2 regions of the Streptomyces sp. NPDC047841 genome follow, and region 1 is predicted to be linked to the other one. Evidence: riboswitches for the same ligand, from Rfam matches in the RefSeq annotation. Region 1 holds a riboswitch; the other holds the start of a gene.
What was found. Region 1 has a riboswitch for cobalamin ahead of AB0947_RS11095 (HoxN/HupN/NixA family nickel/cobalt transporter). Riboswitches for the same ligand answer to the same signal wherever they lie in the genome.
Positions count from the first base shown of each region.

Region 2: linked by a shared signal. The riboswitch ahead of AB0947_RS21785 (ribonucleoside-diphosphate reductase subunit alpha) and the one ahead of AB0947_RS11095 (HoxN/HupN/NixA family nickel/cobalt transporter) in region 1 are both predicted to bind cobalamin.

Region 1 covers NZ_JBEYRP010000006.1:93,441-97,955, forward strand. Annotated here, with positions in the region: gene AB0947_RS11085 (hypothetical protein) at 1-11, opposite strand, end outside; gene AB0947_RS11090 (nucleoside hydrolase) at 330-1,292, shown strand; gene AB0947_RS11095 (HoxN/HupN/NixA family nickel/cobalt transporter) at 1,296-2,378, opposite strand; cobalamin riboswitch at 2,406-2,588, opposite strand; gene AB0947_RS11100 (metalloregulator ArsR/SmtB family transcription factor) at 2,670-3,020, shown strand; gene AB0947_RS11105 (glycoside hydrolase family 13 protein) at 3,100-4,515, shown strand, end outside.
Region 2 covers NZ_JBEYRP010000012.1:221,831-226,345, reverse strand. Annotated here, with positions in the region: gene AB0947_RS21790 (ribonucleotide-diphosphate reductase subunit beta) at 1-12, opposite strand, end outside; gene AB0947_RS21785 (ribonucleoside-diphosphate reductase subunit alpha) at 12-2,369, opposite strand; cobalamin riboswitch at 2,492-2,629, opposite strand; gene AB0947_RS21780 (GNAT family N-acetyltransferase) at 2,669-3,175, opposite strand; gene AB0947_RS21775 (ATP-binding protein) at 3,330-4,515, shown strand, end outside.

The DNA of each region.
Region 1 (4,515 bases):
TCGGGGGACATCGGTGCCTCCTGGGCTGCGGGCGGCCGGGGTGCCTGGTCTCACGGCACCACCGCCCTGACCTGCGCACCAACGCTCCGGGCCGTACGGGTGAGGGGGCGCCGGGGAATCCGTGGCACGGCCCCCGCGGGGCCGGTGCGGTGCCGTCCGCAGTGCGCGCCCTGTGCCCGTCGGGCACGACGGCGCCGCGGACCGTCCCGGCGCGCTGCCGCCCGACCGGTGGCGGTGACCCGCGCCCGGGAGGCGGGGCGGGGGACCGGGCCGAGGGACCGTCCCGGGACGGGACTGATCTAAGGTCGGCACGACGGAAGGAGTCCGCCGTGGACGGTCAGCCCATTCCCGTGATCATCGACTGCGACACCGGCGTCGACGACGCCCTGGCCCTGCTGTTCGCCGTGCGCCACCCCGGACTCGACCTGCGGGCGGTGACCTGCGTCGCCGGGAACACCGACGTGGACGGGGTGGTCCGCAACACCCTCACCGTGCTGGAGCAGGCGGGCGCCCCCGCCGTCCCGGTGGCCCGGGGTGCCGAGCGCCCGCTGCTGGAGCCGGCCCGCCCGGCCCCGGTGCACGGCGCCGACGGCATGGGCGACCTGGGCCTGCCCGCGCCCACCCGGACCCCGGTGGACATCGACGCCGTCAGCCTGCTGCGCCGGGAGATCCTGGCCTCCCCGCGCCCGGTGACGCTGATCCCGACCGCGCCGCTCACCAACATCGCCCTGCTGCTGCGCACCCACCCCGAGGTGACCCGGAACATCGAGCGGATCGTGTTCATGGGCGGGGCGGTGGCCACCGGGAACGCCACGCCGGTCGCGGAGTTCAACGTCTGGCACGACCCGGAGGCGGCGGCGGTCCTGCTGACCGCCGGGGTGCCGATCACGATGTACGGCCTGGACGTCTTCCAGCAGGTCGTGGTGGACAGCGCCGAGGTCCACCGGCTGCGCGCGAGCGGTGAGCCCGGCACCCGGCTGGCCGGTGAGCTGCTCGCCCACCGGCCGGCCCACCAGGGCGAGCCGCCCCAGGCGGAGGAGGCGGGCGGCCTCGGCGACGCGGGCGCGGTGTGCGCGGTCGCCGACCCGCAGGGCATCACCACCCGCCGGCTCCCGGTCGAGGTCTCCCTCGCCCCGGGCCCCGCCCGGGGCCAGACGATCGTCGACCGCCGCCCCCGCCCCGGCGAGTCCGAGATCCACGAGGGCGGACGCGAACGCGCCCTGGTGGACGTGGCGTTGGAGGTGGACGCCGACCGGTACGTGAAGCTGTACCTGGAGACCGTCGCGCGGTAGGCGCTAGTCGGCGGCGGACGGCGAGACCGCCCAGCGCTCCTCGACCCGGGCGACCTTCCAGTACGCCAGCGCCGCCGCCCACACCAGGACGAACAGGCCGACGATGAGGTAGCCGACGTTGTCCAGGTCGAGGCCCGCGATCCAGCCGGTGATGTCGTCGTGCAGGCCGAACTTCTCGTGCAGGACGCCGACCAGCTCGATGGTGCCGATGAAGAAGGCGACCGCGATGGACAGGCCGGTGATGGCGAGGTTGTAGAAGACCTTGCGGACCGGGTTGGAGAACGCCCACTGGTAGGCGAAGTTCATGAACGTGCCGTCGAGGGTGTCGAACAGGCTCATCCCGGCGGCGAAGAGCAGCGGCAGGCAGAGGATCGCGTACCAGGGCAGTCCCGCCGCCGCGCCCGAGCCCGCCATCACCATCAGCGTGACCTCGGTGGCCGTGTCGAAGCCGAGGCCGAACAGGAAGCCGAGCGGGTACATCTGCCCCGGCCGGGAGACGGACTTCGTCAGCCGGCCGAGGACGCGGTTCATGAACCCCCGCGAGTCCAGGTGCGCTTCGAGCTGCTTCTCGTCGTACGCGCCCGCCCGCATCGCCCGGAAGACCTTCAGGATGCCCACCAGGGCGACCAGGTTCAGGGCGGCGATGAGGTAGAGGAACGTGCCGGAGACCGTCGTACCGAGGAAGCCGAGCACCTGGTGGGTGGTGGAGCCCTCGTTCATGACCTTCCCGGCCAGTGAGGTGCCGCCCGCGATCAGCAGCGCCAGCAGTACCACCACGCTGGAGTGGCCCAGCGCGAACCAGAACCCCACCGACACCGGCCGCTTGCCGTCGGCCATCAGCTTGCGGGTGGTGTTGTCGATCGCCGCGATGTGGTCGGCGTCGAAGGCGTGCCGCATGCCGAGGGTGTAGGCGGTGATGCCCAGCCCGACCCCGAAGACGTCGGAGCCGACCTTGTAGTGCTCGGGCGCGACGAGGACGTAGAGGATTCCGAACGCGACGACGTGCAGGGCGACGATCACCGCCAGCAGCCCCACCGTCTTGACGGTGTCCTCGCGTCGCCAGCGGAAAGAGACGGCATCGGCCATGGGTTCACGCTCCAGCACCTCGTGGATCACTTCGTGAGCTGCCGTGGCCGGTCTCCTGGCTTACGGGTCGTACGTCCGCCGTTCCTGCCTTCCCGGTCTGCGACCAGTGGCCCGGCGGTGCCGGACGGAACGGGAACTCCCCGATCACAGTGGCGAGGGCCGCGTCGACTTTCCATCGACTTCCCGAACACCACGGCCCGCCCACCGTAGAGGGGCACGCGGTTTCCTGCATAGCTGCGCACTTGCGCAGGTATCGAAGATCACAGAGAGGGGGCCTGCCAGACTGGCCCCATGCATCTCGTGCCTGCCGACCGAGCCGACCGTCGTTCCATCGACGGACACCGGGTCTGCGAGGCGATCGCCGCCATCGGTGAGGCGGGGCGCCTGCGCACCTGGGCCGACCGTTTCTCCCTGCTCGCCGACGCCAACCGGCTGGCGCTGCTGGTCGCGCTGCACCGCACCGGGCCGCTCGCCGTGTCGGACCTCGCCATCGCCACGGGGATGAACGACCCCGCCGTCTCCCAGGCCCTGCGGCTGCTGCGGGCGGCCGGGGTCGTGGCGGGGGAGAAGGAGGGGCGCGTGGTGCGGTACAGGGTGGTGGACGCGGACGTCCGGGGGCTGTTGGAGCACTGCGTGGGCTGAACGGCCGCGCACGGTTCCCTTTCCGGGCAATGTGGACGGATACAGATTCCGTACCGTCGTCCGTCCCCTGGGAGCCCGTATGGCAGACCTCTCGCCGGACCTCTCGTCCAGGAACCCCGACTGGTGGCGGCAGGCCGTCGTCTACCAGATCTATCCGCGCAGCTTCGCCGACGCCGACGGTGACGGCCTCGGCGACCTGCGGGGCATCACCGAACGCCTGGGCCATCTCGCCTCCCTCGGCGTGGACGCCCTGTGGCTGAGCCCCTTCTACCCCTCCGAACTCGCCGACGGCGGCTACGACGTCATCGACCCGCGCGGGGTCGACGAGCGCCTCGGCACCCTGGACGACTTCGACGCCCTGGTGGGCGAGGCGCACCGGCTCGGGCTCAAGGTGGTCGTGGACATCGTCCCCAACCACACCTCCCACCTGCACCGCTGGTTCCAGGAGGCGCTGCGTGCCGGACCCGGGTCCGCCGCCCGGGAGCGGTACGTCTTCCGGGCGGGGCGCGGCGCGCACGGTGAACTGCCGCCCAGCGACTGGCAGTCGGTGTTCGGCGGCAGCGCCTGGCGGCGGGTGCCCGACGGGGAGTGGTACCTGCACCTGTTCGCCCCCGAACAGCCCGACCTGAACTGGGACGACGAGGAGGTCCGCGCCGACTTCCGCAGCACCCTGCGGTTCTGGTCGGACCGGGGCGTGGACGGCTTCCGCGTGGACGTCGCCCACGGCCTGGCCAAGGACCTCACCGAGCCGCTGCGGGACATCGGCGGCATCGGCGCGACCGGCGAGCAGGCATTGCCGCTGGTGCCGCCGGGCAGCCACCCCTACTGGGACCGGGACGAGGTCCACGAGATCTACCGCGACTGGCGCAAGATCTTCGACGCCTACCGCCCGCCGCGCACCGCCGTCGCCGAGGCCTGGGTCCCCGGGGCCCGCCGCGCCCTGTACGCCCGCCCGGACGAACTCGGCCAGGCCTTCAACTTCGAGTACCTGGAGGCGCGCTGGGACGCGGAGGAGCTGCGGGACGTCATCGCCGCCTCGCTGGTCACGGCCCGGGCCGCCGGCGCCTCCGCGACCTGGGTGCTGTCCAACCACGACGTCGTGCGGCACGCCTCCCGGCTCGTGCTGCCGGCCGGCACCGACCCGGCCGCCTGGCTGCTGTCCGGCGGCGCCGCGCCCGCGATCGACACGGCGGCCGGACTGCGCCGGGCCCGGGCGGCGACCCTGCTGATGCTGGCGCTGCCCGGCTCCGCGTACCTGTACCAGGGGGAGGAACTCGGCCTGCCCGAGGTCGCCGACCTGCCCACCGAGGTGCTCCAGGACCCGATCTGGGAGCAGACCGGCCATGTCCGCAAGGGCCGCGACGGCTGCCGGGTGCCGCTGCCGTGGACGACGACCGGACCGTCGTACGGCTTCGGGCCCGGGCCCGGCTGGCTGCCGCAGCCGGCGGCCTTCGCCGGGTACGCCGTGGAGGCGCAGGCCGGCGCCGAGGGCTCC
Region 2 (4,515 bases), on a different contig from region 1:
TCGGGTGGTCATTACTGGCAGGCCTCGCAGGACTCGGGGTTTTCCAGGGAGCAGGCGATCGCTTCCGGGTCGGTGGTCTGTTGTGCGGGGACGGTGGCCTGGGCGGCGCGGGCGATGCGGGTCGCGGGGCGGGAGCGCAGATAGTACGTCGTCTTGAGCCCGGACTTCCAGGCGTAGGCGTACATCGAGGAGAGCTTGCCGATCGTCGGCGTCTCCAGGAACAGGTTCAGCGACTGGGCCTGGTCGAGGAACGGGGTGCGGGCGGCGGCCATGTCGATGAGGCCGCGCTGGGGGATCTCCCAGGCCGTGCGGTACAGGGCGCGGATCTCCTCGGGGATCCAGGGGAAGTCCTGGATGGAGCCGCCCGAGTCGCGCAGGGCTTCGCGGGTGCGGGCGTCCCAGACGCCGAGGTTCTTCAGGTCCTGTACGAGGTAGGAGTTGACCTGGAGGAACTCACCCGAGAGGGTCTCGCGCTTGAACAGGTTGGAGACCTGGGGCTCGATGCACTCGTACACCCCCGCGATCGACGCGATCGTGGCCGTCGGCGCGATCGCGAGGAGCAGCGCGTTGCGCATGCCCGTCTGTGCGATCCGCTTGCGGAGGGCGTCCCAGCGTCCGGGCCAGGTGAGGTCGACGTCGTAGTGGTCGGGGTGGAGGACGCCCCGGGCGGCGCGGGTCTGCTTCCAGGCGGGCAGGGGGCCGTTGCGTTCGGCGAGGTCGGCGGAGGTCTCGTAGGCGGCGAGCATGATCCGCTCGGCGATCCGCGTGGAGAGGGCCTTGGCTTCCGCCGAGTCGAAGGGCAGGCGGAGCCTGAAGAAGACGTCCTGCAGGCCCATCGCGCCCAGGCCGACCGGGCGCCACCTGGCGTTGGAACGCCCCGCCTGCTCGGTGGGGTAGAAGTTGATGTCGACCACGCGGTCCAGGAAGGTGACGGCCGTGCGGACCGTCTGGTCCAGCCGCTCCCAGTCGATGTCCCCGGTCGTGGTGTCCACGAAGGCGCCGAGGTTGACCGAGCCGAGGTTGCAGACGGCCGTCTCGCCGTCGTCGGTGACCTCCAGGATCTCGGTGCACAGGTTGGAGGAGTGGATGACGTTGCCGGGTTCGGCGGTCTGGTTGGCGGTGCGGTTGGCGGCGTCCTTGAACGTCATCCAGCCGTTGCCGGTCTGGGCGAGGGTGCGCATCATCCGCCCGTACAGGTCCCTGGCCGCGATGGTCTTCTTCGCCAGGCCCGCCGCCTCGGCCCTGCGGTAGGCGGTGTCGAAGTCCTCGCCCCACAAGTCGACCAGTTCGGGCACGTCGGCGGGGGAGAACAGCGACCACTGCCCGTCGGCGTTGACCCGGCGCATGAACTCGTCGGGGATCCAGTGCGCGAGGTTGAGGTTGTGGGTGCGGCGGGCGTCCTCGCCGGTGTTGTCCCGCAGCTCCAGGAACTCCTCGATGTCGGAGTGCCAGGTCTCCAGGTAGACCGCTGCCGCGCCCTTGCGCCGGCCGCCCTGGTTGACCGCCGCCACCGACGCGTCCAGGGTCTTCAGGAACGGCACGATCCCGTTGGAGTGCCCGTTCGTCCCCCGGATCAGCGAACCGCGCGAGCGGATGCGGGAGTAGGACAGGCCGATGCCGCCGGCGTGCTTCGACAGGCGGGCGACCTGGTGGTAGCGGTCGTAGATGGAGTCCAGCTCGTCCCGCGGGGAGTCCAGCAGGTAGCAGGACGACATCTGGGGGTGTCGCGTACCGGAGTTGAACAGGGTGGGGGAGGACGGCAGGTAGTCCAGGCGGCTCATCAGGCCGTACAGGGACGCCACTTCGTCCACGGAGCGGGTCGTGTCGTCCTCCGCGAGGCCGCTCGCCACGCGCAGCAGGAAGTGCTGGGGTGTCTCCACGACCCTGCGGGTGACCGGGTGGCGCAGCAGGTAGCGGCTGTGCAGGGTGCGCAGGCCGAAGTAGCCGAAGCGGTCGTCGGCCGCGGGGTCGACCAGCGCGTCGAGGCGCTCGGCGTGCAGCCGCACGAACTCGGCGGTGCGGTCGGCGATCAGGCCCTCGCGGTGGCCGACCGCGACCGACTCGGTGAAGGACGTCACGCCCTGCGAGGCGGCCTCGTCCCGGATGGCGAGGGTCAGCAGCCGGGCGGCCAGCTTCGAGTACGCGGGATCCTCGGAGATCAGGCCGGCCGCGGCCTCCGTGGCCAGCTCCCGCAACTCCGCCTCGTCGGCCCGGGCGGACCGGCCCCGCAGCGCGGCGGCGGCCACCCGGCCCGGGTCGGCGTCGGGCAGGTCGGCGGTCAGCTCGGTCAGGATCCGCAGCAGCGCGGCACCGGGACCGTCGGTCTCCGGCTCGCTGACTGAGGCCGGGTCGGCTGGCGCGATGGTCACGTGGGGCTCTCCCTCGCTCGGCACGGGGCCTGGCGGGAGGCGGGGGCGGTCACGAGCGCGCACGGCGTCGCGTCCACCGGCCCATTCCACGAGGCCCGGACGTCAGAACCACCCGGGCCTGGACGGCCGGGTGCACCGCCGGCAGGTCTTCGGACTCGACACGCGTGCGGGGGCACACGGGTACACCGTTGCGGGACAGTTCCGGATTCGCACCGGATTCCCCTGCGACGACAGCGAGGACGAGCATACATCTAGTGCCGGGCTGCCATGTCACCCCCAGATGTAGTGTCGGCCCGGCCTCAGAGGGTCAACTCGTACGCGAGGAGCGTGAGGTCGTCCCGGCCCGGGAGGGGATTCCAGTCCCGCTCGGGGGCGCGGACGAAACCGAGGCGGGTGTAGATGCGGTGGGCGGTGTGCATGGTCCGCTGGGTGGACAGGACCACGCGCACGCAGCCCTCGGTGGCCCGCCCGCGCTCGACGCAGGCCCGCACCAGCGCCTCCCCCACGCCCCGGCCCCGGGCCGCGGGGGCGACCGCGAGCATCCTGATCTCCGCCTCCCCCGGGCCGGCGATGTCGGTCATGGGGCCGCCGGAGCGGACGAAGGTGACCCCGCCGAGGAGCACGCCGTCGCGGACGGCCACGAGGACGTCCGCGGCGGCGGCCCGCTTCGCCACGTCCCTCAGCTCGCCGAGGTACCAGTCGCTCTCGTCGAAGGCGAGGAGGCCGTCACGGACATAGGCCCCGGCGGTGATCTCGCCCAGGTCGTCGTACTCGCCGGGAGCTGCCCGCCGGATCACGAAGTCCATGACACCGAGTCTGCCCGAGGGGTGCGGCGCGGATTCCCGGGGATCCGCGGCGGTCGCCTGCCGGGTTGCGGGGCGGAATGCCCATGTTTTCATGGAAACAGGTGCTGTGTGGGGTCCTCCGTGCCGAAAGCTGGTCTCGGAAGGAGAACGCACCATGACGAGAATCGTCCGTCACCCACCGGGCAAGGAGCGACCACGCAACGCGCCGATGGCGACGCTGTACGCGCGACGGGCGTGGTGCCGGGGCAGGCGGTTCTTCCTGGGCTACTGGCACCACCTGACCATCAGGTCGGAAGCCCGGCTCGACACCACCCGCCCCCGCAAGTGGCGCAGATGGGCCTCGTACACCAACGTGAACCGGGTCGTGTGGGCCCTTGCCGCCCTCGCCGTCCTGGCGTGGGCCGGAGAGGGCGTGTACATCCTGATCTCGCACCGCACGACGCGGTTCGAGACGTGGCGGAACGGCAACCAGGGCTTCGACGACGTGCTCCGCTTCGTCGGTCCGGTGCTCTCCGCTTCGATCGCCGCCGCCCTCTTCCTGTTCTTCTGGTACTGGTGGACCAAGCGGCGCTACCTCGCGAAGGCGCGCAGGCACCCCCGCGATCTGGTGCCCACCGCCGGCCCCGACATCGCCGAGATCGTGGGCCGCGAGGAGATCGCCCGGGTCATCGCCCAGCGGCTGCGGCAGCGTGAGACCCGCAGGCCCTATGTGCTCGTCGGCGGTGTGGGCACGGGCAAGACGGCCGTCCTGGTGCGGCTCACCGAACTGCTCGCCCGGCAGCACGCCGTGCCCGTGCCGATCCGGCTGCGGGACGCAACCGGCGCCGATCTCAACTTCGAGCGCATGGCCAGGGAACGGTTCGCCGAGGAAGCACCCCGCGGCATCCTCGCACGCACCAAGAACGACCGGGTCTGGCAGCAACTGCTCGCCGACGACAAGGTGGTCGTCCTCGCCGACGGCCTGGAGGAGGCGGTCCTCGACGAGCGCCTCCAGGAGGACAGGGACAACATCATCCGCAGGGCCATCGAGTGCGCCCACGAGGACAGGCTGCCGCTCGTCATCGCGTCGCGGCCGCACAGCCCGCTGGAGAGCACCCCCGCCGCGATCGTGGAGCTGGAACCGCTCAGCGAGGAGGAGGCGCTGTACTTCGTCGAGGCCCGCATCCCGGAGACGGACGAGCGCCGCGTGGACTGGATCGTGGAGACCGCGGAGGTCACGGAGTCGCCCATCTACCTGCAGATCGCCCGCGAACTGCACCACCACGGCGGCCTGGAACGCGACCGTCCGCGCGAGGACAGGGACCGGCTGGACACCCGGAGCTGGGACCGCAGCACACTGC